DNA from 4 places in the Alkalispirillum mobile genome. Region 1 is predicted to be linked to each of the others. Evidence: predicted binding sites of a transcription regulator. Region 1 holds the regulator's gene; each other region holds the start of a gene.
The links. Region 1 encodes sigma-54, which starts transcription at its own class of promoters, with help from an activator protein. Its sites were predicted from a motif close to TGGCANGNTNCNTGCTT; they were not measured.

Region 1 (5,482 bases):
CGCTGAGGGGGTGGCGGCGGCGGGTCTCGCTAAAGCGGGTGATGAGGGTCTCGTGGTTGGCGAACAGGAACAACACCTCGCTGTTCAGCCCCAGACCGCCCAGTTCGTCGAGTATCTCCGGGATGCGGGCCAGGTCCTCCGGCCGGTTGCGGGCGTCGATGCCCACCGCGTAGCGGCCGCTGGCCCCCTGGCAGCTGTCGTTGACGTGGCGGGCGAAAGCGCTGAGCAGACCGACGGGCAGGTTGTCGATGCAATACCAGCCCTGATCCTCGAGCGTGTGCAGCGCCACACTCTTTCCGGACCCGGACAGGCCGCTGATGATGATCAACCTGAGGTTCTGCATGGATGTCGGTGCTCCGCCTTCTGGCGGCCGCCGTGTCGGTGGCCGCTACCCTGCCGTCTCACTACCCTGCCACTCGGCCAGCAGCTGGTGGAGCCGCTCCGGTTCCCCGGTGGCCCGCAACCGCTCGCACAGGCGGCTGTCACTGAACATCTCGGCCAGGTCGGCCAGGATCTGGAGGTGCTCGTCCGTGAAGTGCTCCGGCACCACCAGGGCAAACAGCAGGTCCACCGGTTCGCGGTCAAAGGCGTCGAAGTCGACGCCTTCGCCCAGGCGGATGAGCGCCCCCCGGGCCTGCTCTATGCCCTCCATGCGGGCGTGGGGCAGCGCCACGCCATGGCCCAGGCCAGTGCTGCCCAGGCGCTCACGCGCCACCAGGCGGTCGAAGACCTGGGGGGCGGCCAGGGTGGTGTCGTCCGTGGTCAGCAGGTCGCTGAGCTGTTCCAGCACGCGTTTCTTGCTGCTGACCTCGGCTTCGCAACGGATTCGGTCCGGCGTGATGAGTTCGGCGATTTTCATGATGATGTTCAGCCCAGGGCGGCCGGGGCCGGCAGGACGCCGGCCGCCAGTGGTTTGCTGTGGCTATTCTGCGTCTACGTCCGCGGCCCCTGCACTTGCCTTCTGCGCAGCGCCCTCCCTGCGGTGGTGGTCGGTCACCTTCTCCTTGTGCTTGACCAGTTGCCGGTCGAGCTTGTCCACCATGCCGTCAATGGCGGCGTACATGTCTTCGTTGGTGGTCTCGGCGTGCAGCCGGTTGCCGCTGATCAGCAGGTTGGCTTCCGCCTTCTGGCGAAGCTTTTCCACGGAGAGGATGACGTGGCTGTCCACCAGGTTGTCAAAGTGGCGCTCCAGGCGCTTGAACTTGTCGTGGACATAGTCCTTGAGAGCGTCCGTGACTTCCACATGGTGGCCGGTTATCTGTATTTGCATGCCGCCTCCTTCAACGTTGCGGTTCAGGCCAGTCGCTTGCGCTCGGATGACGAGGCGATGGCCATGGCCTCACGATACTTGGCTACGGTCCGTCTTGCCACGTTTATGCCTTCTTCCTGAAGGATATTTGCAATGCGACTGTCACTGAGTGGCTTGGCCGGGTTCTCGTCGGCGACCAGTCGCCGGATACGGGCGCGGATGGCGGTGGCCGAGCACTCGCCGCCATCCACGGTCTGCACGTGGCTGGAGAAGAAGTACTTGAACTCCAGCGTGCCCCGCGGGGTGTGCATGTACTTGCGGGTGGTGATCCGGGAAATGGTGGATTCGTGCATGTCCACCGCCTCGGCCACCTCGCGCAGGACCAGCGGCTGCATGGCCTCCTCGCCGTGGTCGAAGTAGCCCTGCTGGCGCTCGACGATGCAACGGGCCACTTTCAGCAGAGTGTCGTTGCGGCTGCGAAGGCTCTTGATGAACCAGCGCGCCTCCTGCAGGTGGTTGCGCAGGGTGGTGTTGTCGCTGCTGTTGTCGGCGCGCTTGATCAGGCTGGCGTAGTAGCTGTTGACCCGCAGCCGCGGGGCCGTGTCGGGGTTGAGCTCCACCTGCCAGCGGCCGTGAATGCGGCGCACCACCACGTCCGGGACCACGTACTGGGTCTCGTCGTCGCTGATCTGGGAGCCGGGCCGCGGGTCCAGGGTCTGGACCAGGGCCAGCACCTCGCGCAGTTGCTCCTGGTTGAGCTTCATGCGCCGGCACAGCTGGGCGTACTGGCGCTGCACCAGCATGTCCAGGTACTGGTCCACCAGCGTGCGGGCCTCGGTGAGCAGCGGGGTGTCGGGCGGCAGCTGCTCAAGCTGGATGAGCAGCGCTTCACGCGGGTCGCGTGCCGCCACGCCTACCGGGTCGAAGTGCTGGATGCGGCGCAGGACCGCCTCGACCTCCTCGGGCTCCACCTCCCACTCGGCGGGCAGGGCGGAGATCAGTTCTTCGATGTCGGCACCCAGATACCCGTCGTCGCGCACCGAGTCGATGATGACCTGGGCGATGACGGCGTCCTGCTCGGTAAAGGGGGTGAGCTCAGCCTGCCAGGTGAGGTGCTCGTGGAGGCTTTCACCGCCACCGGAGCGGTTGGCCCAGGGGTCGCGGTCCTCATCCTCGCTGTCGGGCTGGCTCCAGGGGGTGCTGCCGTCGTAGATCTCGTCCCAGCTGGAGTCGAGCGGAAGGTCGTCAGGGATGTCGTCCTGCTGGCTGGCGGCGGGCTCCTCGGCGGCGGGGGCTTCGGCATCGCTCTGCTCTTCGCCGCTCGTGTCCTCGCCCGGCTCGTCGGCGGTGTTCTGGTCAGCTTCGTCCGCCTCCGACCGCTGCTCGTCCTCCAATTGCTCGTCCTCGGCCATTTCCAGCATGACGTTGGACTCTAGCTGCTGCTGGATCTCCATTTGCAGATCCAGGGTGGAGAGCTGCAACAGGCGGATGGCCTGCTGCAGCTGGGGTGTCATGGTGAGTTGCTGGCCGAGCTTGAGTTGCAGCGACTGCTTCATGACCGATCCCAACGGGCCCGGGGGCCGTTCTGATTGATCGTGATGTGGGTGAGCTTTGTTTTCATGTATGTCGTGGCACGCACCGCTTTGATAATCCCATGCTAGCCCATTGCCGGGCCGGGTATCTGCCTGTACTCCCAGTTTACCGCGGAAAGGGGGTCAAAGCCGAAAATGCTCCCCCAGGTAGACCTCGCGGACGGCCTGGTTGGCCAGAACCTCGTCGGCACTGCCGCGGGCAATGACCCGGCCCTGGCTGAGGATGTAGGCCCGCTCCACGATACCCAGGGTTTCCCGCACGTTGTGGTCGGTGATCAGCACGCCGATCCCGCGCTCGGTGAGCTGGCGGATGATGTGCTGGATATCCACCACAGAGATGGGGTCAACGCCGGCGAAGGGCTCGTCCAGCAGGATGAACTGCGGGTCGGCGGCCAGCGCCCGGGCGATCTCCACCCGCCGCCGCTCCCCGCCCGAGAGGCTGATGCCATTCTGGTTGGCCAGATGCGGCACGTGGAACTCGTCCAGCAGGGCCTGGAGTCGCTCCTCGCGGCCCTTGCGACTCAGCTCGGGGCGTGTCTCCAGGATGGACATGATGTTCTGGGCCACGGTCATCTTGCGGAACACCGAGGCCTCCTGCGGCAGGTAGCCGACGCCCTTGCGGGCCCGGGCATGCATGGGCAGGGCGGTGATGTCCTCGCCGTTGAGCAGGATCTGGCCACCGTCGGCGCGCACCAGCCCCACCACCATGTAGAAGCAGGTGGTCTTGCCCGCGCCGTTGGGGCCGAGCAGGCCGACGATCTCGCCGGCGTTCACCGTCAGCGAGGCCTCCTCCACCACGGTGCGGCGGCGGTAGCGCTTGACCAGGGACCGGGCTTCCAGACGACTCATGGGTCGTCGGTCTCCTCGGCCGGGAAGAAGATGGTGCGCGTGCGCCGGTCCTCGCGGCCCTCCGCCTGTGCCTCCTGGGTCTCCAGGTTGACCCGGATCTCCTCGCCGGACATGCGGTTTTCCCGTTGCCACAGCTCTGCGCCCTGCAGCAGGTAAATCCGCTGCGGGCCGCGGCTGTAGTACTCCATCCGCGGGGCCTCGGCGTGCACTTTGTCGGTCTGGTCCTCCGGCAGTTGCTCGTAGGTGGCGGGGCTGCCGTCCACCTCGATCCGGTCGAGTACCCGGCGGTCATCGGCCTCGCGGGTGTGGACCACCATGCGGTCGCCGGTGATCACCATGCTGCCCTGGGTGAGGACCACGTCCCCGGTATAGGTGCTGATGCCGCGTACGTTGTCGATTTCGGCGCGATTCGATTCCAGGTCTATGGGCTGCTCGCGGTCAGGGGTGCGGGCCTGCGCCCCGGTGATGAGCACCAGGCAGGTCAGGGCGGTGACCAGGGCGGCCGCGGCGTTACGGCAGTTCATGATGACCCTTTACCTCGGATTTCAATTCGATCTGCTGACGTTTGAGCCAGGCTTTGGCCCCCACGCCCTCGGTGTGGGAGGCGTCCTGGCGCAGTATGGCGTGTTCCTCTGTCTCCGCCACGTCCTCCTCGGGGTAGAGCCAAAGCTCAGAGGTGTCCAGTTGCAGTGGACGGTTGACTGGGCTCTCCGGGCGCCAGAAGTGGACGTCCTCGTGCAGTAGCACGCGTTCGGCCTCGTCCCAGGCGCTGCCCCGTGGCGCGGTACCGTACCAGTTGGCCCCGGTGGCGGCGAACATCTCCACCTCGGGGCGGGTGAACTCCCAGACCTCGCGCTCGGGGTAGTGGTAGAGATCGTCCGCGGTCAGCCGGTAGCGCCAGGCGCCACTCTCGTCGGCGGCGTGGATAGTGAACCCCTCCATGAAGTAATCGGCCCGTTCCCGCTCCGGGATGACCGGTTCGGGGCGGGGTGGCGCCCGGTCCGGGCGGTCCGCGATCAGCCAGGCAACGCCGATCAGCAGACCGATAACGATGACCGTGAACAGTCGGGGCGGTTTAATCCGCGTCTTCATGGGCCTGCAGCAGGGTATCCAGCTGGCCGCGGGCGGCCAGAATGAGTTCGCAAAGCTCCCGGACCGCGCCCCGGCCACCGGCGCGGGCGGTCTGCAGGTGGGCGTGACGGGCGAGCAGGGGGTGCCCGTCGGCGACCGTGACAGCCAGCCCGACCCGGCGCAGGGCCGGGAGATCCTGCAGGTCATCGCCCATGTAGGCGCAGGCCTCGGCCGGTACGCCCAAGCGCTGTAACAGGCCGTCCAGATCGGCGCCCTTGCGTCCGGAGCCCTGAATAAGATGCTCGATCTGCAGTTCCTGCGCGCGCCGCTCCAGCAGGGTCGAGCGCCGTGCGGTCAGCAGGGCGATGTCCACCCCGGACTGCTGCAGCAGGCGGATGCCCTTGCCGTCGTGGATGTGGAAGGCCTTGCAGAGCTCGCCCTCGGCACCGATGTAGACGCTGCCGTCGGTGAGCACGCCGTCCACGTCCAGCACCAGCAGACGTATGCCAGCGGCACGTTCCATCACGGCGGGGGATACATTGCCGTGGTAGCCGGGCCGGTTGCTGTCCGTCGTGTCCATGGCCGTACTTTACCAGAACGCGCCGTAAAGCCCCGCCGTTCAGGGCGGGGATATAAGGCGCCTATTCAGGGGTTCGCTGCTGTTCGATGTACTGACGCACGATGGAAATCGGTGCGCCACCACAAGAGGCCGAGAAATAGG
Region 2 (5,482 bases), on a different contig from region 1:
CCGTTCCTGGTCGCTCATGTCACGCCAGCGACCGATCTCATCCAGGCTACGGTGGCAACCGATACACCGTCCGTCCTCGACTTTGCAGATCTTCTTGCAGGGGGAGTCCATCATTCGATTGTCTCAAGTTTTTCAGCCCGCGGGAATTCTGTAAGGGGCTGTTGGGTCGCCCGATTGCTACCGGCGTTGGCATGGGCATGGTCAGCGGTTGCCCGGTCTCCGATACCAGAACCAACTCAACCGCCGAAACCGCCCAGCCCAAGGGAACACCACGAAGACCAGCACCACGAGCGCATGCTGCCAGGTGGCGTACCAGTCCAGCTTACGGCCGGAGGTGACCACCGGGTCGGTGTCCAGGATGCCGAAGGTCAGGCCCTGGCGGCGGGCGCGTTGTCGGAGTTGCCGCGAGTGCCCGATCTCCTCGCCTGCATAAACATGCTCCGGAAACCCGCCGAGCGACCGGTGCCAATCCGCCCGTACGAAAAAGAAACAACCGGCCGCCAGAGAAAACCGGCGCGATAATGCGTTCCAGAAGGACAGCCCCAGCGCCGGGAAGCGGGGGAGGGGGCGATCCATGGCAACGGGCACACCGCCGCCGATCCATCGGTCCGCGAGTGCGTCCCGCACGGCGAGCAGGTGCTCAGATGTGACCCGGGTGTCGGCATCGAGGAACAGCAGCCAGGGGCTCCGGGCCAGTTCAGCGCCCCGGTTTCGCACCCGGGCAATGCGTCGCTCGGGCTCGCGCACTACCCGTGCCCCGGCCTCTTGGGCGATCGCTGCGGTATCGTCATCGGAGCCGTTATCCACCACGATGATCTCCACGCCAAGGTCAGATGCGGTGATGGCATGCCGCAGTGCATCGAGCGTGGCCGGCAGTTGGTCGGCCTCGTTCCAGGCCGGGATGATCACGGAAAGACTGGGCGGCGCCATCCTGAAGTCCGGTGGAGTTTATTGGCTGAACGAGCCGACAAGCATACGGCCTGAATCCACGGGTTGCAGCCACAGGAGCGTGGTAACTTAAGCGCTCTGGCCAAGCGCGTTTGCGGAGGATCGCCATGGGTCGTCTCATGATGGTGGCATGTTTCGTGGCCGGGCTGTTGGCATCGGCCCCTGCCCACGCCGATGGGGTGGATCGCGACGCGCTTTTTGACCACGATTTGCGAGAGCTCCACTCGGACCGGGTGTTAAGTCTGCGAGAGGTCCTGCAAGGGGCGCCGTTGCTGTTGGTGAACACGGCAAGCCGTTGTGGGTTTACCGGCCAATTCGAGGGGCTGGAGGCGCTCCACCGCGAGTTCGGTGACCAGGGCTTGAAGGTGGCCGGATTCCCGTCCAACGACTTCCGCCAGGAACTGGAGGATGAGGCCGTGGTGGCCGAGGTCTGCCGGGTCAATTTCGGCGTGACCTTCACCATGTTCTCACCGATATCCGTTCGGGGCGACGACGCCCACCCGCTGTTCAGGGAGCTGGCGCGCCAGAGCGAACAGCCTGCCTGGAATTTTCACAAGTACGTGCTCGACCGAGACGGCAACGTGGTCGCCAGTTTCCCCAGCCGGGTGGCCCCGGACGATCCGAGGCTGCGCGCGGCCATTCGATCCGTTCTCTGACGACCGGCTTCCCAAGTCACCAGCCTGCCCGGGCCATCCTTTTCCCTGGGTGCGGGCCTAACCGGCGCACCCCTACCCGTAAGCCCTGGGGCGCATGTCTGCTCCCCCCTATGCAGCGTCGTGTAAAAAATGATGACAGACGAGTCCTGGGCAAAGCCAATAGCTATCAGCTCCATGTCACAGTTTTTTACATGCGTAATGGTGCACGGGTGAAGTCCCGCGGAAAAGCCCATAAGAAATAACAGGATCCAGTATTGGCCTAAGTTTTGCTTTGCCATGGGAAGGTAATCCTATTGGACGGCCCACTTGACCAGGGCCGCTGACGTCATCGAGAGGTAATAGCAATGAAAACCAGGGCCTTGGGCGTATCAGTGGCACTGAGTGGGGTTTTGGCCTGTTCCGTCGCCAATGCATCGCTGATCAACTTGCCGGATGTGGACGAGACCTTCGACGGCATTCCGCTGGCGCTCCAATACAACGACTTCTACTCCTACTCCGGGTCGCTGCTTCGGCAGTGGGACTACATCACTCAAGCTCAGTACACCGGACAGGGCACGGGCACACTGGACCTGATCATAGGCACGGGGGCCGGGGGTGCGAACAACCAGGGGGTCGGACCGGATGGCGATTTTAACTTTGAGAACCCCATGCCCTTTCCCGGTGGGGGAACGTCCGAGTTCACGGGCCAGTGGGGTGTGGGTACCCAGGCCAATGGGCCGGTGTTGGTCGACAACCTGCTGGCCTACCTGAATGCGATCAATCCGAGCTCGACTATCCCCGTGTTTCTGTTTGACCACAATCAGACGGGGGGCCAGCCGGACCTGTTTGTACAGGCCGAGGTATACATTCAGGACCCGACGACCGGGGAGCGGGTTGCTCGCTGGTTCTTTGACGACGGGGCGGGCAATCCGGTGTTGGCCCCTGGCGAAGTGGAACTGGTGGGGGATTCCGGTACGGAGTACGTTGCCAATCACAACCTGGGCAGCGGTCGTCTGGACTATATCGTCTTCGCGCCTACCATGGACCTCAGTCAATATGCCGGTCTTGATTATCTGTTTGGGATTGACTTCTTCATGGACGACCTGAACAACGGCTTCGAGGAGTTGTTCCTCAGCGGGCGTTTCGTGGTCAACGACAACGGGAACGGGCAGGTGCCGGTACCCGCTTCAGGGTGGTTGTTCGGGCTCGGGCTGCTCGCCCTGGGGCTCGTGCACCGGCGGCGCACACCCGACCCGGTGTGATCATCTGCGTTCCGGATTGAAACAAGCCAGATTGAAACAAGGAAGGCCCTGACTCAGAGCACCGAGCCAGGGCCTTTTGTACAGTCGTGCGGGAGGGCCCTGCGCCCTTCAGCAGTCGCCGATGCGCTCCCCGACAATCTCCATGTTCATGCGCATGTCACCCATCGGGGTCTCGAAGTCGCCGGTCATCTTGCCCTCCATGCGATCCCCCATCAGCTGCATGTTCATGTCCATCTCCATGGTGCCGCCCTGAGGGTCGGCGCAGCTCAGCCGGTAGCTCACCTCATCGCTGCTGATGGATTCATCCACGACCTCACAGCCATCCTCGTCGTGGAGTTGGATGCCCGCGTCCAAGTCGTCTTCGGTAATGCACTCCTGCGTGGTCTCGGTGTGGTCCGGCATGTCCATCTCGCCTTCCATCACCGTGGTGTTGGTGTATTCCCACAGCCCCGGCTCCACGTTGGGACGGTCGGCCCAGGCCATGGCGGGCAGGGCGAGCAGGGCAGCGGCGGGCAATGCATAGCGCATCATGAGTGCATCTCCTTTGGCGTATCGTTGGCTGAGTCGTTTTCTGATGATGGCCGTTCATGGCCGGGCTGCTGTAGTAACAACCCTCTGGCTCTAGGGTAGCTGCTTCTGCCCCTGCTTTCAGGGGCTCAGTCGGCCACGATGGCCTCTATGCCCCGGGAGAGCCGCGCGCGGCTCAGCTCCCCGAGGTGGCTGTCGACCACGCGCCCCTCTGCATCAATGAACAGGGTGGTCGGCAGGGCACCGGAGCCGTAGTGTCCAGAGAGCCCGGAGCGGGGGTCGAGCAGGATGTGCTCCAGCGGCGCGTCCAGCTCGTTCAGAAAGGCCTGAATGGTGGCCGGGTCCTCGCCCTGGTTGACCAACAGGATGGTGACATCATCCCGTTCCTGCTGGACGTCGCTGAGTACCGGCATTTCCCGGCGGCAGGGCGGACACCAACTGGCCCAGAGGTTGATCACCACGGGTTCACCTCGCCAGTCCCCAAGCGGCCGGACATCGCCGGCCAGGGTCTGTACGTGGGCATCGGGCAGGGTCGGGGGCTCTGGGCTGAGGGTGTGTATGGCCGCGATGCCGACGCCCCAGGTGGCGAGGCCGCCCGCCAGGGCACCCGTCAACGCCCAGCGCTGCAGCGGGCGCCGCCAGGCGAGCAGCGCCCCCAGTGCCAGCATGGCGGCGATTGCGGCCAGCGGTGCGAAGCCGCCGTCGGTGACGTTGATGATGCTCATGGGGGCGGCCAGGTAGTCGTCCCGGTACTGCAGGACAAACCCCAGCCGCCCCGCCAGCAGGCCGGTCAGCCCGGTCAGCAACAAGGGGCCGTCGGCATTGCCGCCCTGGCGGCGACCAATCAACCAGCTCAGGAGCAGGGCCACCACCAGGGCGGCGAGCAGAGGCAGGCGATCCAGCGGCAGGGCCAGCGGGCCCAGGTTGAGTGACATCATCTCGGTAGCAGCGTCCATAGCTTTACGATTGCGGTGTCGGCAGGCCCGCACCGGGCGTACCTTAACAGAGTGGTCCACGACCAGACGGTTCCACGGACGGGTATTCAGGAGGGTTGATGAGCGGGGAAGGACAGGAATCGACGCGCCACCGGGTGTTCTTCGCACTCTGGCCCGAACCTGCGCTGCGCTGCGCGTTGCATCGGCTGGCGTTGGAACTGCGCGGCGGGCGCGCAGTCCCGAAGGGGCATCTGCACCTGACTTTGGCATTCGCCGGTCTGGTCACCCCGGAGCAGTTGACCTGTCTCAAGGCGCAAGCGGACGAGGTGCGTGTGCCAACTTTCCGGCTGCAGTTGCAGCGACTCGCCGGGTTCCGCCGGGCCGGCGTGGCGCACGTGGGTCCGGAGGTGCAGGCGATCCCGGAGGCGCTGATGGAACTGGCCCGGCAGCTGAATCAGGTCCTGGCCGAATGCGGGGTGGCCGCGGAGCGGCGCCAATTTCGCCCTCACGTGACGTTGCGGCGCAAGACGCACCCCCCGAGGGCGCGGGCGGTGGCGCTGCCGGAGTGGAGGGTGCAGCGGTTTGTGCTGGTGGAGTCCGGAGATGCCGGCCGCCCGGGGGCCTATCGATTGCTCGGGGAATGGCCGCTGCGGGACGAATCGGGTGAGGGTGGGGCCGGTGACTGAGCAGGCTACGGACTGCTATGCTTTCATGGTTTGACCAGCTGACCATTGGCAGTCGTGCCCGGTCGGTTGATTCACCGTGTTAGTCACTCAGGCCGCAATACAAAGCGAGGAGAGATCAATGCCTGCAGATGTATATCGCTTGAAAGTCAGCCTGCCCCTGGAGCAGGCCCGCAAGATCATTGCCGGTGCCCTGGCGAAGGGCCGGGACCTGGGGCTGCAACCGCTGACGGTGGTGGCGCTGGATGCCGGCGGCCATCTGGTCGCGGCGGAGCGTGAGGATGGCTCCGGCAACGTGCGTTTTGAAGTGGCCCGCGGCAAGGCCGGGGCGGCGCTCGGTATCGGGATCAGCAGCGGCACCGTTGGTGCTCGCAACCAGGGGCGTGATGCCTTCCTGGCCGCCGTGGCCACGGCCTCGGGTGGCCAGGCCGTGCCGGTGCCCGGTGGTGTGCTGGTGCTTGACGATCAGGACCAGATCATCGGTGCGGTGG
Region 3 (5,482 bases), on a different contig from region 1:
CACGGCCGTGCGCGATGGCCAGGAAGCGCTGGAACTGCTCCAGACCTGGGCGGAGGAGGAAGGCTCTCCGCTGGAGCGGCTGCTGATGGTCATTTCCGACGTGGAGATGCCCCGCATGGATGGCTACACCCTGACCAGCCGTATCCGCGATGACCAGCGACTGGCCGGGCTCAACGTCCTGCTCCACTCCTCCCTGTCCGGCGTGTTCAACGAGAAGATGGTCGAGCGGGTGGGGGCGGATGACTTCCTCTCCAAGTTTCGCTCGAACGAACTCGCCGAGAAGTTAGAGGCGCGTCTTCAGACTGTCTCGGCGGGCTGATCCCGAGGCCCCGGGCAGCGTCGGCGTGGGGCGGTCGGGGTGTTATACTGCGCCGGCACGCCGTCACGGCCACCGGGAAGGGCCGGCTTTCAGGGGTCGAACACGCAAGGAGCCCAGCTTGAGCGTTTCAGCCATCAAAGAGCAGGATTACCAGGCATTCCGCCAGATTCTGGAGACCTCCAGCGGGATCGTGCTGGGCGATAACAAGCAGTACCTGGTGGCCAGCCGCCTGGGGCCATTGATGGCCGACCAGGGGGTGTCCGACCTGGGCGAACTGGTCGCACGCCTGCGCCGGCCGGGCAGCGGCACGCTGCAGGCCCGGGTGATTGAGGCGATGACCACCAACGAGACCCAGTGGTTTCGTGACGGCTACCCCTTCCGCGTGCTCAAGGAGCACATCCTGCCCGCTTACGTGAAGCAGAACCAGCGCTCGGTGCGCGTCTGGTCCGCCGCCTGTTCCTCCGGACAGGAGGCCTACTCCATCAGCATGACGGTGGACGAGTTCAACCGGACGGGCAGGGGCAGCATCGATGCCGAGATTGTCGGCACCGATATCGCCCCCCGGATGATCGAGGCGGCCCGCCAGGGGCGGTACCGCGCCAGCGTCGCCCGGCGTGGTTTGACCTCCGAGCGCCAGCAGCGCTACTTCCGTGAGTTGGGGGATGACGTCTGGGAGGTGCGCCCGGAGATCAAACGGCGGGCCACCTTCAAGCTGCACAACCTGCTGGACAGCTACGCCTCGCTGGGCCGGTTCGACATTATCTTCTGCCGCAACGTGCTGATCTATTTCTCCACCGACTCCCGCCGGGACATCATCCACCGTATGGCGCAGAGTGTGCGACCGGGTGGCTGGCTGATCATCGGCGCCTCCGAGTCCCTCTCCGGGTACGCCGGAGATTTCGAAATGCATCGGCTGGATGGCGGCGTGGTTTACCGCCGGCCCTGACAGCCTGGAATCCGGTTGGGGGTTGCCGCTGAGCGGAAAACCCTGGCCGCCCACCCTGCAGCCCTTCACCGAACCCTCTTTATTCCCCACCCCTTTTTAGTTGGCATGCCGTTTGCTTTATCTCTCACAGGAAACTCGTGTGAGGTGAGCAATGAGCCTTTCGCTGGATAAAGCCTTCGGAACCCAGGAACTGGCGCTTCGCCTGCGCGGCGAGCGCTCGCAGATGCTGGCATCCAACATCGCCAACGCCGACACGCCAAACTTCAAGGCGAAGGACATGGACTTCCAGGCGGCCATGCAGGCCGCCGAGAGCCGTGGGACCGGGCCCATGCAGGCAACCCACGAGAAGCACTTCAATGTCAGTCCCGGCGGTGGGCTGGACGGTGACCCGCAAGCGCTGTACCGGGTGCCGCATGGTCCGGCGCTGGATGGCAACACGGTGGAGAGTCACGTGGAGCAGGCCAAGTTCGCCGAGAACTCGGTGCAATACCAGGCCTCGCTGACCTTCCTCGGTGACCGGATCACCGGATTGCTCGGCGCGATCCGGGGCGAATGACGGAGATTTGACACATGTCTTTATTCAAGGTCTTTGACGTATCCGGCTCGGGCATGAACGCCCAGCAGACCCGCCTGAACACCGTGGCCAGCAACCTGGCCAATGCGGAGACGGTGGCGGGAAGCCCGGAGGCGGCCTACCGCTCGCGTCAGCCGGTCTTCGCCTCGGTGCTCCAGGCAGCCCAGCAGGGGCAGGGCAGTGGCAGCGTGATGGGCAACCCCGGTCAGCCCGATGGCACCAATGTGGGCGTGCAGGTGGATGAGATCGTCGAGAGCGACGCCCCGGTGCAGCCCATGTACATGCCCAATCACCCGGAGGCGGATGATGAAGGGTACGTGTACCGCTCCAACGTCAACTCCGTGGAGGAGATGACCAACATGATCTCCGCCTCGCGCAGTTACCAGAACAACGTGGAGGTAATGAATACCTCCAAGGAACTCCTGCTGCAGACCCTGCGACTCGGGCAGCAGTAACGGGCGGCAGCCGGACACCGGCACTAGACGGAGGGAATCACCATGAACGTGAGCGGCGCCGAAGCCAGTGACAGCCAACGGCAACAGCCGACCCAGCGCGAGATGGGCAATGAGATGGGGCAGGAGGACTTTCTCAAGCTGATGATCACCCAGCTTCAGAACCAGGACCCGATGAACCCCATGGAGAGCGGCGAGTTCATGTCGCAGATCGCCTCGTTCACCACGGCCTCGGGCATGGACGAGTTGCAGAAGTCGTTCTCCGAGTTCCAGAGCGACATGCGCTCCAACCAGGCGCTGCAGGCCGCCTCTCTTGTCGGCCGTGACGTGCTGGTGGAGACCGATCAGGGGCGCTTGCCGGCTGAGGGGGAGCTGACGGGCATCGTCAAACTTCCGGCAGCGGTGGGCAACGCCAACATCAGCATCCACAACGCCGCCGGCGAGCGGGTCCGGACCCTCTCCACCGGTGAGCAGCCAGCCGGCGACCTGCCCTTCGCCTGGGACGGGCTGTCCGATGACGGGCGGGAGATGCCTCCCGGTGACTACCGCGTGAGCGCCACCACGCAGGTGGACGGCGAGGAAAAGGGCCTGCCGATCATGAATGCCGCCTCCGTGCTCAGTGTGACGCTGGCCGGGGAGGGCGAGCGGGGCCCGAGGGTCAACCTGGACGGTCTGGGCGAGATGGCCCTGTCCGACATCCGTCGAGTGCAGTAACAGCGATCAATAAAAAGGGGAAGCATCATGTCATTCGGAACCTCGCTGACCGGCCTGAACGCCGCGCAATCAGACCTGGACATCACGGGCAACAACATTGCCAACAGCAATACCACGGGCTTCAAGGAGAGCCGGGCGGAGTTCGCCGACCTGTTTTCCTTCAGCAACCTGGGGGTGACGAGTCTGTCCATCGGGCAGGGCGTGCGTCTGCAGAACGTAGGCCAGCAGTTCAACCAGGGGCAGTTCGACTTCACCGAGAACAGCCTGGACCTGGGGATCAGCGGTAACGGCTTCTTCCGCATGAGCGATGACGGGGATGTGACCTACACCCGTGCCGGGGCGTTCCAACTGGACCGGGATGGCTGGATCACCAACTCGGCGGGTAAGCGGCTGACCGGGTACAACGTGGATGAAGACGGCAACAATGTCGGCGACGGCACGCAGGAACTCCGGGTTCAAACCGGGAATGTGGCTCCGAGCGCTACCACTGAGGCGAGTGTTCAGGCGAATCTCGATGCGGGTGCAGAAGTAATCGACGAGGAAGACGCCTTCGACCCATCGGACACGGCGACCTACAACGAATCCACTAGCACCACCTTCTTCGACTCGCAGGGCAACCAGCGCACGGCAAACTTCTTCTTTAGGAAGGTCGACGATAATAAGTGGGATGTGCACGCGCAAGTGGATGGCCTTGATGAGCCTGTTCGACTTGGTGCGGACGACGACCCATCGCTGGAGTTCGATGGAAACGGCGTATTGGAGAGCGACGGTATTTTCGAGAACTTGGATTTCGGGCTGGGCGAAGACGAAGAAGTTGAGTTGGATTTCTCCGAGATCACCCAATTCGGCTCCCCCTTCGCCGTCAGCGACATCAACCAGAACGGCTTCGCCGCTGGTGAATTCTCCAGCCTGGACGTGGAGTCCGATGGCACTATCTTCGCCCGCTACACCAACGGCCAATCCGAATCGCTGGGCCGTGTGGGCATCACCAAGTTCCCCAGCCAGGAAAACTTGCAGCCGGTTGGCGATACCGAATGGGCGGACACCTTCGAGGCCGGTGAGCCGGTTATCGGCACGCCGGGCACTTCCGATTTCGGTCAGATCGAATCGGGCGCCCTGGAGCAGGCCAACGTCGATATCTCCGAACAGCTGGTCAACATGATCGTCGCGCAGCGGAACTTCTCCGCCAACGCCAAGATGATCAGCACCGAAGACCAGATCACCCAGGAAATCCTCAACATCCGCTGATGAGGCATGACCGCCGCGCCGGGCCCTGCGCCCGGCCAGGGCGGGGAGGCAAGATCCATGGACCGCATGGTTTACCTGGCCATGACCGGGGCGAAGCATTCCCTGGAGGCCCAGCACCACAACAACCACAACCTGGCCAACGTGGACACCCCCGGGTTCCGCGCCGATCTGGATGCCCTGATGTCCGCACCGGTGAGCGGCCCGGGCCATGACTCCCGGGTCTACTCCGAGGAGTTGACGGTGGGCAGCGATTTCACCCAGGGCGGCATCGTGCAGACGGGCCGGGACCTGGACGTGGCCATCAACGGTGACGGTTGGCTGGCGGTGCAGGGCCCGGATGGCAACGAGGCCTACACCCGCCGGGGTGACCTGCAGATCGCCGACGGCGGTTTGTTGACCACCGGTGACGGCAACCTGGTGATGGGTGAGGCCGGCCCGGTGGCCGTGCCGCCGGCGGACGAGATCGAGATCGGCGATGACGGCACGATCAGCATCATACCGGCCGGCCAGAACCCCAACCAGTGGGTAGAGCTGGACCGCATCAAGCTGGTGGATCCGGGCAATGAGAACCTGCAGAAGGGCGAGGACGGCCTGTTCCGCCTGGCTGACGGCGAGGAGGCCGAGGCCGACGCCGGGGTGCGTCTGGTTTCCGGCGCTTTCGAGGGCAGCAACGTCAACATGGTCGATGCGCTGGTGAAGATGATCGACCACGCCCGGCAGTTCGAGACCTACGTGAAGATGATGTCCGCGGCGGAAGAGAACGACCAGACCAGCGCCCAGCTGCTGCGCAACAGCTGAATGGCCCGGAGCTTGCAAGTAAGCCGGTAACGGCAGGAATTCGACACCACGGAGGCAGATGCCATGAATCCAGCACTTTGGGTGGCCAAGACCGGCCTGGATGCGCAGCAGACGCGCATGCAGGTGGTGTCCAACAACCTGGCCAACGTCAACACCACCGGCTTCAAGAAAGACAGGGCCAACTTCGAGGACCTGATCTACCAGAACGTCCGGCAGGCGGGCGGCCAGAGCACCCAGGACACCCTGCTGCCCACCGGGCTCAATCTGGGTACCGGTGTGCGGGTGATGTCCAGCGAGAAGATCCACATGCAGGGCAATATCCAGCAGACCGAGAACTCGCTGGATGTGGCCATCGAGGGCGACGGCTTTTTCCAGATCCTGATGCCCGACGGTGAGATCGCCTACAGCCGGGACGGCAGCTTCAACGTGGA
Region 4 (5,482 bases), on a different contig from region 1:
GCTCTGGCAGCTGATCAGCCCCACCCTGCCCATCGGCGCCTACAGCTACTCCGCCGGCCTGGAATATGCCGTGGAGGACGGCTGGCTGCGTGATGCCGACGCCGTGGCCGACTGGCTGCAGGGCCAACTCCACCACGCCCTGGCGCGGGTGGACATCCCGGCACTCGCCCGCCTGCACGCCGCATGGCAGAGCGAGGACGCCGTGGCCCTCCATTACTGGAGCCAGTGGCTGCGGGCCAGCCGGGAGACCATGGAACTGCGGGAGGAGGATCGCCACGTGGGCCAGGCCCTTGCGCGGTTGCTGCGCGACCTGGACCTGCCCGAGGCCGCCCCCTGGGTGGACGACCCCATCGCCGGCTGGCCCACCCTCTACGCCCTGGCCGTCGCCCGCTGGGCCATCCCCCTGGAGACCGCCGCCGAGGCCTACCTCTGGGCCTGGTGCGAGAACCAGGTGGCCGCCGCCATCAAGCTGGTGCCCCTGGGTCAGACCGCCGGCCAACGGCTGCTGCTGGCACTGGCCGAACCCGTGGGCGAGGCCGCCCGCCTCGGGCTGGCCCTGGACGACGAAGACATGGGCGGCGGCCTGCCCGGCGTCGCCCTGGCCAGCAGCCTGCACGAAACCCAGTACTCCCGGCTGTTCCGCAGTTGAGGAGACTTCACCTAACCGCTAGCCCCGCCAGGGCCGACCCCACCCATATAGAGAAAGGAACGGATCATGAAAGACAAACCCGCATTGAGAGTCGGCATCGGTGGCCCCGTGGGCTCCGGCAAGACCGCCCTGGTGCAGGCCCTCTGCAAGGCCCTGCGCGAGCACTACGAGATTGCCGTGGTCACCAATGACATCTACACCCGCGAGGACGCCGAGTTCCTGACCCGGAATGGTGCACTCCCCGCCGACCGCATCATCGGCGTCGAGACTGGTGGCTGCCCCCACACCGCCATCCGCGAGGACGCCTCCATGAACCTCGCGGCCGTGGCCGACCTCAACCAGCGCTTCCCCGCCCTGGAAGTGGTCTTCATCGAGAGCGGCGGCGACAACCTCTCCGCCACCTTCAGCCCCGAACTCTCCGATCTCACGATCTACGTCATCGACGTCTGCGCCGGTGACAAGATCCCCCGCAAGGGCGGCCCCGGCATCACCCGCTCCGACCTGCTGGTGATCAACAAGATCGACCTGGCGGAGGGCGTGGGCGCCTCCCTGGAAGTGATGGACCGGGATAGTCGCCGTATGCGCGGGGAGCGGCCCTTCGTCTTCACCAACCTGCACGTGGGCGAAGGGCTGCAATCCGTGATCGAGTTCATCGTCACGGAAGGGATGCTCGAGCGGAAGCCGGCGCTTGCACCAGTATGAAAAAGCGGGGGTGCGCCGTGATCCGATTTGGTGCGCGGGATGGGGGTCATCACGGTTCATGCCTTGAAATGAATCCAAAAAGTCGAGCATAAGCAGTGGTTTGCAAGGCTGGCACGGGGGTTGCTTTTGCCTGATCGAGCTAACGCCTGCCGGTGCACCGCACTGGCGGGATCCTAAGCATCAGGAGGGAAGCATGAGTAAATCGCAAACGCGTACCAACCCCGTCGCCGGCCTGCGCCGCACCGCCATCGCCGCGGGCGTCATGGCCGCCGTCGGTCTGGGGGGGCCGGCGGTGTCCGTGGCCGACGAGGGGCCGATCAAGGTGGGGATTCTCCACTCCCTGTCCGGCACCATGGCCATCAGCGAGACCTCGCTGCGCGACGTGGCCCTCATGACCATCCAGCAGATCAACGAGCAGGGGGGGCTGCTCGGCCGTGAACTGGAACCGGTGGTCATGGACCCGGCCTCCGACTGGCCCCGCTACGCCGAACAGGGGCGGGAACTGCTGGAGCGCCACGAGGTGGACGTCATCTTCGGCTCCTGGACCTCCGTCTCCCGCGAGGCGGTGCTGCCGGTGCTGGAAGAGCTTAACGGCCTGATGTTCTACCCGGTGCAGTACGAGGGCGAGGAGTCCTCCCGCAACATCTTCTACACCGGCGCGGCCCCGAACCAGCAGACCATCCCCGCCGTGGAATACCTGATGAGCGAAGAGGGCGGCGGCGCCGAGCGCTTCTACCTGGTGGGCACCGACTACGTCTTCCCGCGCACCACCAACCGCATCGTCCGCGCCTTCCTGAATCACCACGGCGTCAGCGACGACGACATCGAAGAGGTCTACTTCCCCTTCGAGCACAGCGATTTCCAGTCGCTGGTGGGTGATATCCGCAGCTTCGCCGACGGCGGCCCCACGGCGGTGATCAACACCGTCAACGGCGACTCCAACGTGGCCTTCTACCAGGAACTGGCCAACCAGGGCATCGACGCCATCGACATCCCGGTGCTGGCCACCTCGGTGGGTGAGGAAGAACTGCGCGGCATGGACACCGGCCCGCTGGTGGGCCACCTGGCGGCCTGGAACTACTTTATGTCCATCGACACCCCGGAGAATGAGAAATTCGTCTCCACCTGGATGGATTACGTGGAGGCCGAGGGCCTGAGTGGCGGTAGCGACCGGGTGACCAACGACCCGATGGAGGCCACCCACATCGGCATCCGCATGTGGGCCCAGGCGGTCCTGCAGGCCGGCACCACCGACGTGGACGCGGTGCGCCAGGCGGTCTACGGCCAGTGCGTGGACGCCCCCTCCGGTTTCGAGATCTGCATGGACGAGGAGAACCACCACCTGCACAAGCCGGTGATCATCGGCGAGATCCAGCCCGACGGGCAGTTCGCCCCGGTCTGGGAGACCGACGGCCCGGTGCGCGCCGAGCCCTGGAGCGAGTACCTGGAAGACAGCCGGGACAAGGTCGCCAACTGGCGCTACCCCTGGGTCTGCGGTGACTGCACCGAGCCCACCTACGAGCTGGACTTCTGATCCGCTGTTGACGGACGGGGCCGCCACGCCGGCCCCGTCCCCCGCCTGAAGACCGAGTGTCGGGGCCCCGGGTGACCGGGGTCCGCGGCACCCCATCAGTCCCCCGGGGCCATGCCCCGACCGGACGGGAGCGACCATGAAAGCCTTGACGCGATGGGCGCTGGCAGTCCTGTTGTGCGCGGCGGCAGCGAGCGCCGTGGCCGAGGAAGAACTGACTGCCGAGGAGCGCGCCGCCCAACTGGCGGAGACCGAGGCCGACACCGTCGAGGTGGCCGGCGACGGGCTGGCCGAAGAAACCGCCGAGGCGGTCTCGAAGATGGCCACCAGCAACTGGCAGGACGTGCGCGATGCCATCAACCGGCTTGCCGAACTCAACGACGCCGATGCCCTGCCGGTGCTCCAGGCCCTGCAGGACCGGCGCCTCTATTACGACCAGGACGAGCGCGTGCTGGTGGAGGACGCCCTCACCGGGCAGCTGCGCAACCCGGTCACCGGCGAGGGTGTGGACCGGGAGGGGCTCGACCTGAGCGAACCGCCCCTGACCAACCCGATCCGGCGGAGCCTGCGCCCGGTGATCGGGCAGTTGCAGATCTTTTCCGACGAATTGCCCCTGCGCCTGGCGGCCGCCGAGGAACTGGCCGACCGGCCCCAGGCCGCCATGCTGGATACCCTGCGCGAGGCGGTGGAGCAGGAGGACAACGCCGAGGTGGCGCGCTTGCTCAATATCGCCATCGCCCGGCTGGAACTGGATGACGACGACGCCGAGGTGCGTCTGGCCGCCGTGGAGATTATCGGCGAGGTCCGCTCCAGCCGCCTGAAATCCCAGCTCCAGCGCCTGCTGGCTCAGGACGACGAGGGCGTCTACAGCGAGCCCGACGAGCGGGTACGCGAGGCGGCCCGCGAGGCCATTGAGGCCATCGAGTCCCGGGAGCGGGTGGCCAGCGTGCTCAGTGACCTGGTCTACGGCCTGTCCATGGGCAGCGTCCTGCTGCTGGCGGCGCTGGGGCTGGCGATCATCTTCGGGCTCATGCGGGTCATCAACATGGCCCACGGCGAGCTGCTGATGATCGGCGCCTACGTCACCTTCCTGGTGCAGAACTTCTTCGTCTTCTTCCTGCCCGGGCTGTTCAACTTTTACCTAATAGCGGCTGTCCCCGTGGCCTTCATCGCCACCGCCCTGGTGGGCATCGCCATGGAGCGGGGGGTCATCCGATTCCTCTACAAACGCCCCCTGGAGACCCTGCTGGCCACCTGGGGCATCAGCCTGATCCTCATCCAGACCATGCGCAGTATCTTCGGCGCCCAGAACGTGCGGGTCTCCAGCCCCGAGTGGTTCTCGGGCAGCGTGCAGTTGATGCAGGGGGTCTCCCTGTCCACCAGCCGGGTGGGGGTCATCCTGTTCGCCATCTTCGTGGTGGCCCTGGTCTGGTTCCTGATGCAGCGCACCCGCCTCGGTCTGGAGGTGCGGGCGGTGATGCAGAACCGGGAGATGGCCGCGGCCCTCGGGGTCTCCGCCAACCGGGTGGACATGTGGACCTTCGCCGCCGGGGCCGGGGTGGCCGGCCTGGGGGGCGTGGCCCTCTCGCAGATCGTCAACGTCGGCCCGCAGCTCGGTCAGGCCTACATCGTGGACAGCTTCATGGTGGTGGTGCTCGGTGGCGTGGGTAACGTCATGGGCTCGGTGGTCAGCGCCCTGGGCATGGGGGTCTTCTCCAAGTTCCTGGAGCCGGTGACCGGCGCCGTCATGGCCAAGATCCTGCTGTTCACCGCCATCATCCTGTTCATCCAGTGGCGTCCCCAGGGCATCTTCGCCCTCAAGGGCCGCTCCGCCGACGACTGAGGTCCGCCGACATGAGAGAACCCATGGTCATGCGCCTGGCGGGGCTGCACTCTCCCAAGGGATGGCTGCTCTTCGCCCTGCTCAGCGCTGCTGTTCTGATCCTGGTGCCGGTGCTCAACCGCGTGGTACCACCGGAGTCCTTCTTCTACATGCCCAACTGGATGCTGACCCTGATGGGGCGCTTCCTCTGCCTGGCCCTGGTGGCCCTGGCCCTGGATTTGATCTGGGGCTATACGGGGATTCTCTCCCTGGGGCATGGCGCCTTCTTCGCCATCGGCGGGTACGCCATGGGCATGCACCTGACCCGCAACACCCATGATGAGGGCAGCGTGCCCAACTTCATCCAGTTCCTGGGCATGAGCGACTGGCCCTGGTTCTGGGCCCCCTTCGAGTACTTCTGGGCCACCGCCCTGCTGGTGGTGCTGGCACCGGGGCTGCTGGCGCTGGTGTTCGGCTTCCTCGCCTTCCGCTCGCGCGTACGCGGGGTCTACTTCGCCATCATCACCCAGGCGCTCACCTTCGCCCTGATGCTGCTCTTCTTCCGCACCGAGACCGGGCTGGGGGGCGATACCGGGTTGACCAACTTCCAGGAGGTGCTCGGCTTCTCCCTGCGCTCCCCCGACGCCCGCCTGACCCTCTACCTGCTGAGCGGCGTGGTGCTGATCCTGGCCTACCTGCTCTGCCGGTTCATCGTCACCTCCAAGCTGGGCCGGGTGCTCACCGCCATCCGCGACGCCGAGAACCGGGTGCGTTTCAC

Region 2: a site for sigma-54 is predicted at 1,860-1,876, ahead of DFR31_RS05780 (VPLPA-CTERM sorting domain-containing protein). Genes of this name have one in related genera too.
Region 3: a site for sigma-54 is predicted at 1,367-1,383, ahead of flgB (flagellar basal body rod protein FlgB). Genes of this name have one in related genera too.
Region 4: a site for sigma-54 is predicted at 1,461-1,477, ahead of urtA (urea ABC transporter substrate-binding protein). Genes of this name have one in related genera too.

What each region holds. Positions count from the first base shown of each region.
Region 1 is NZ_RCDA01000008.1:138-5,619, reverse strand. It holds gene rapZ (RNase adapter RapZ) at 1-343, opposite strand, end outside; gene ptsN (PTS IIA-like nitrogen regulatory protein PtsN) at 389-859, opposite strand; gene hpf (ribosome hibernation-promoting factor, HPF/YfiA family) at 923-1,270, opposite strand; gene DFR31_RS13490 (RNA polymerase factor sigma-54) at 1,294-2,805, opposite strand; gene lptB (LPS export ABC transporter ATP-binding protein) at 2,965-3,690, opposite strand; gene lptA (lipopolysaccharide transport periplasmic protein LptA) at 3,687-4,214, opposite strand; gene lptC (LPS export ABC transporter periplasmic protein LptC) at 4,201-4,782, opposite strand; gene DFR31_RS13470 (KdsC family phosphatase) at 4,766-5,341, opposite strand; partial or broken gene tnpA (IS200/IS605 family transposase) at 5,403-5,482, opposite strand, start outside.
Region 2 is NZ_RCDA01000001.1:1,239,502-1,244,983, reverse strand. It holds gene DFR31_RS05795 (DUF1289 domain-containing protein) at 1-114, opposite strand, end outside; gene DFR31_RS05790 (glycosyltransferase) at 202-930, opposite strand; gene DFR31_RS05785 (glutathione peroxidase) at 1,056-1,604, shown strand; gene DFR31_RS05780 (VPLPA-CTERM sorting domain-containing protein) at 1,949-2,845, shown strand; gene DFR31_RS05775 (DUF3617 domain-containing protein) at 2,954-3,376, opposite strand; gene DFR31_RS05770 (TlpA family protein disulfide reductase) at 3,502-4,329, opposite strand; gene thpR (RNA 2',3'-cyclic phosphodiesterase) at 4,428-4,994, shown strand; gene DFR31_RS05760 (GlcG/HbpS family heme-binding protein) at 5,113-5,482, shown strand, end outside.
Region 3 is NZ_RCDA01000002.1:112,951-118,432, forward strand. It holds gene DFR31_RS08770 (chemotaxis protein CheV) at 1-319, shown strand, start outside; gene DFR31_RS08775 (CheR family methyltransferase) at 438-1,265, shown strand; gene flgB (flagellar basal body rod protein FlgB) at 1,417-1,821, shown strand; gene flgC (flagellar basal body rod protein FlgC) at 1,836-2,294, shown strand; gene DFR31_RS08790 (flagellar hook assembly protein FlgD) at 2,337-3,005, shown strand; gene flgE (flagellar hook protein FlgE) at 3,033-4,253, shown strand; gene flgF (flagellar basal-body rod protein FlgF) at 4,311-5,051, shown strand; gene flgG (flagellar basal-body rod protein FlgG) at 5,115-5,482, shown strand, end outside.
Region 4 is NZ_RCDA01000001.1:1,570,791-1,576,272, reverse strand. It holds gene DFR31_RS07520 (urease accessory protein UreF) at 1-649, shown strand, start outside; gene ureG (urease accessory protein UreG) at 716-1,351, shown strand; gene urtA (urea ABC transporter substrate-binding protein) at 1,545-2,885, shown strand; gene urtB (urea ABC transporter permease subunit UrtB) at 3,022-4,725, shown strand; gene urtC (urea ABC transporter permease subunit UrtC) at 4,737-5,482, shown strand, end outside.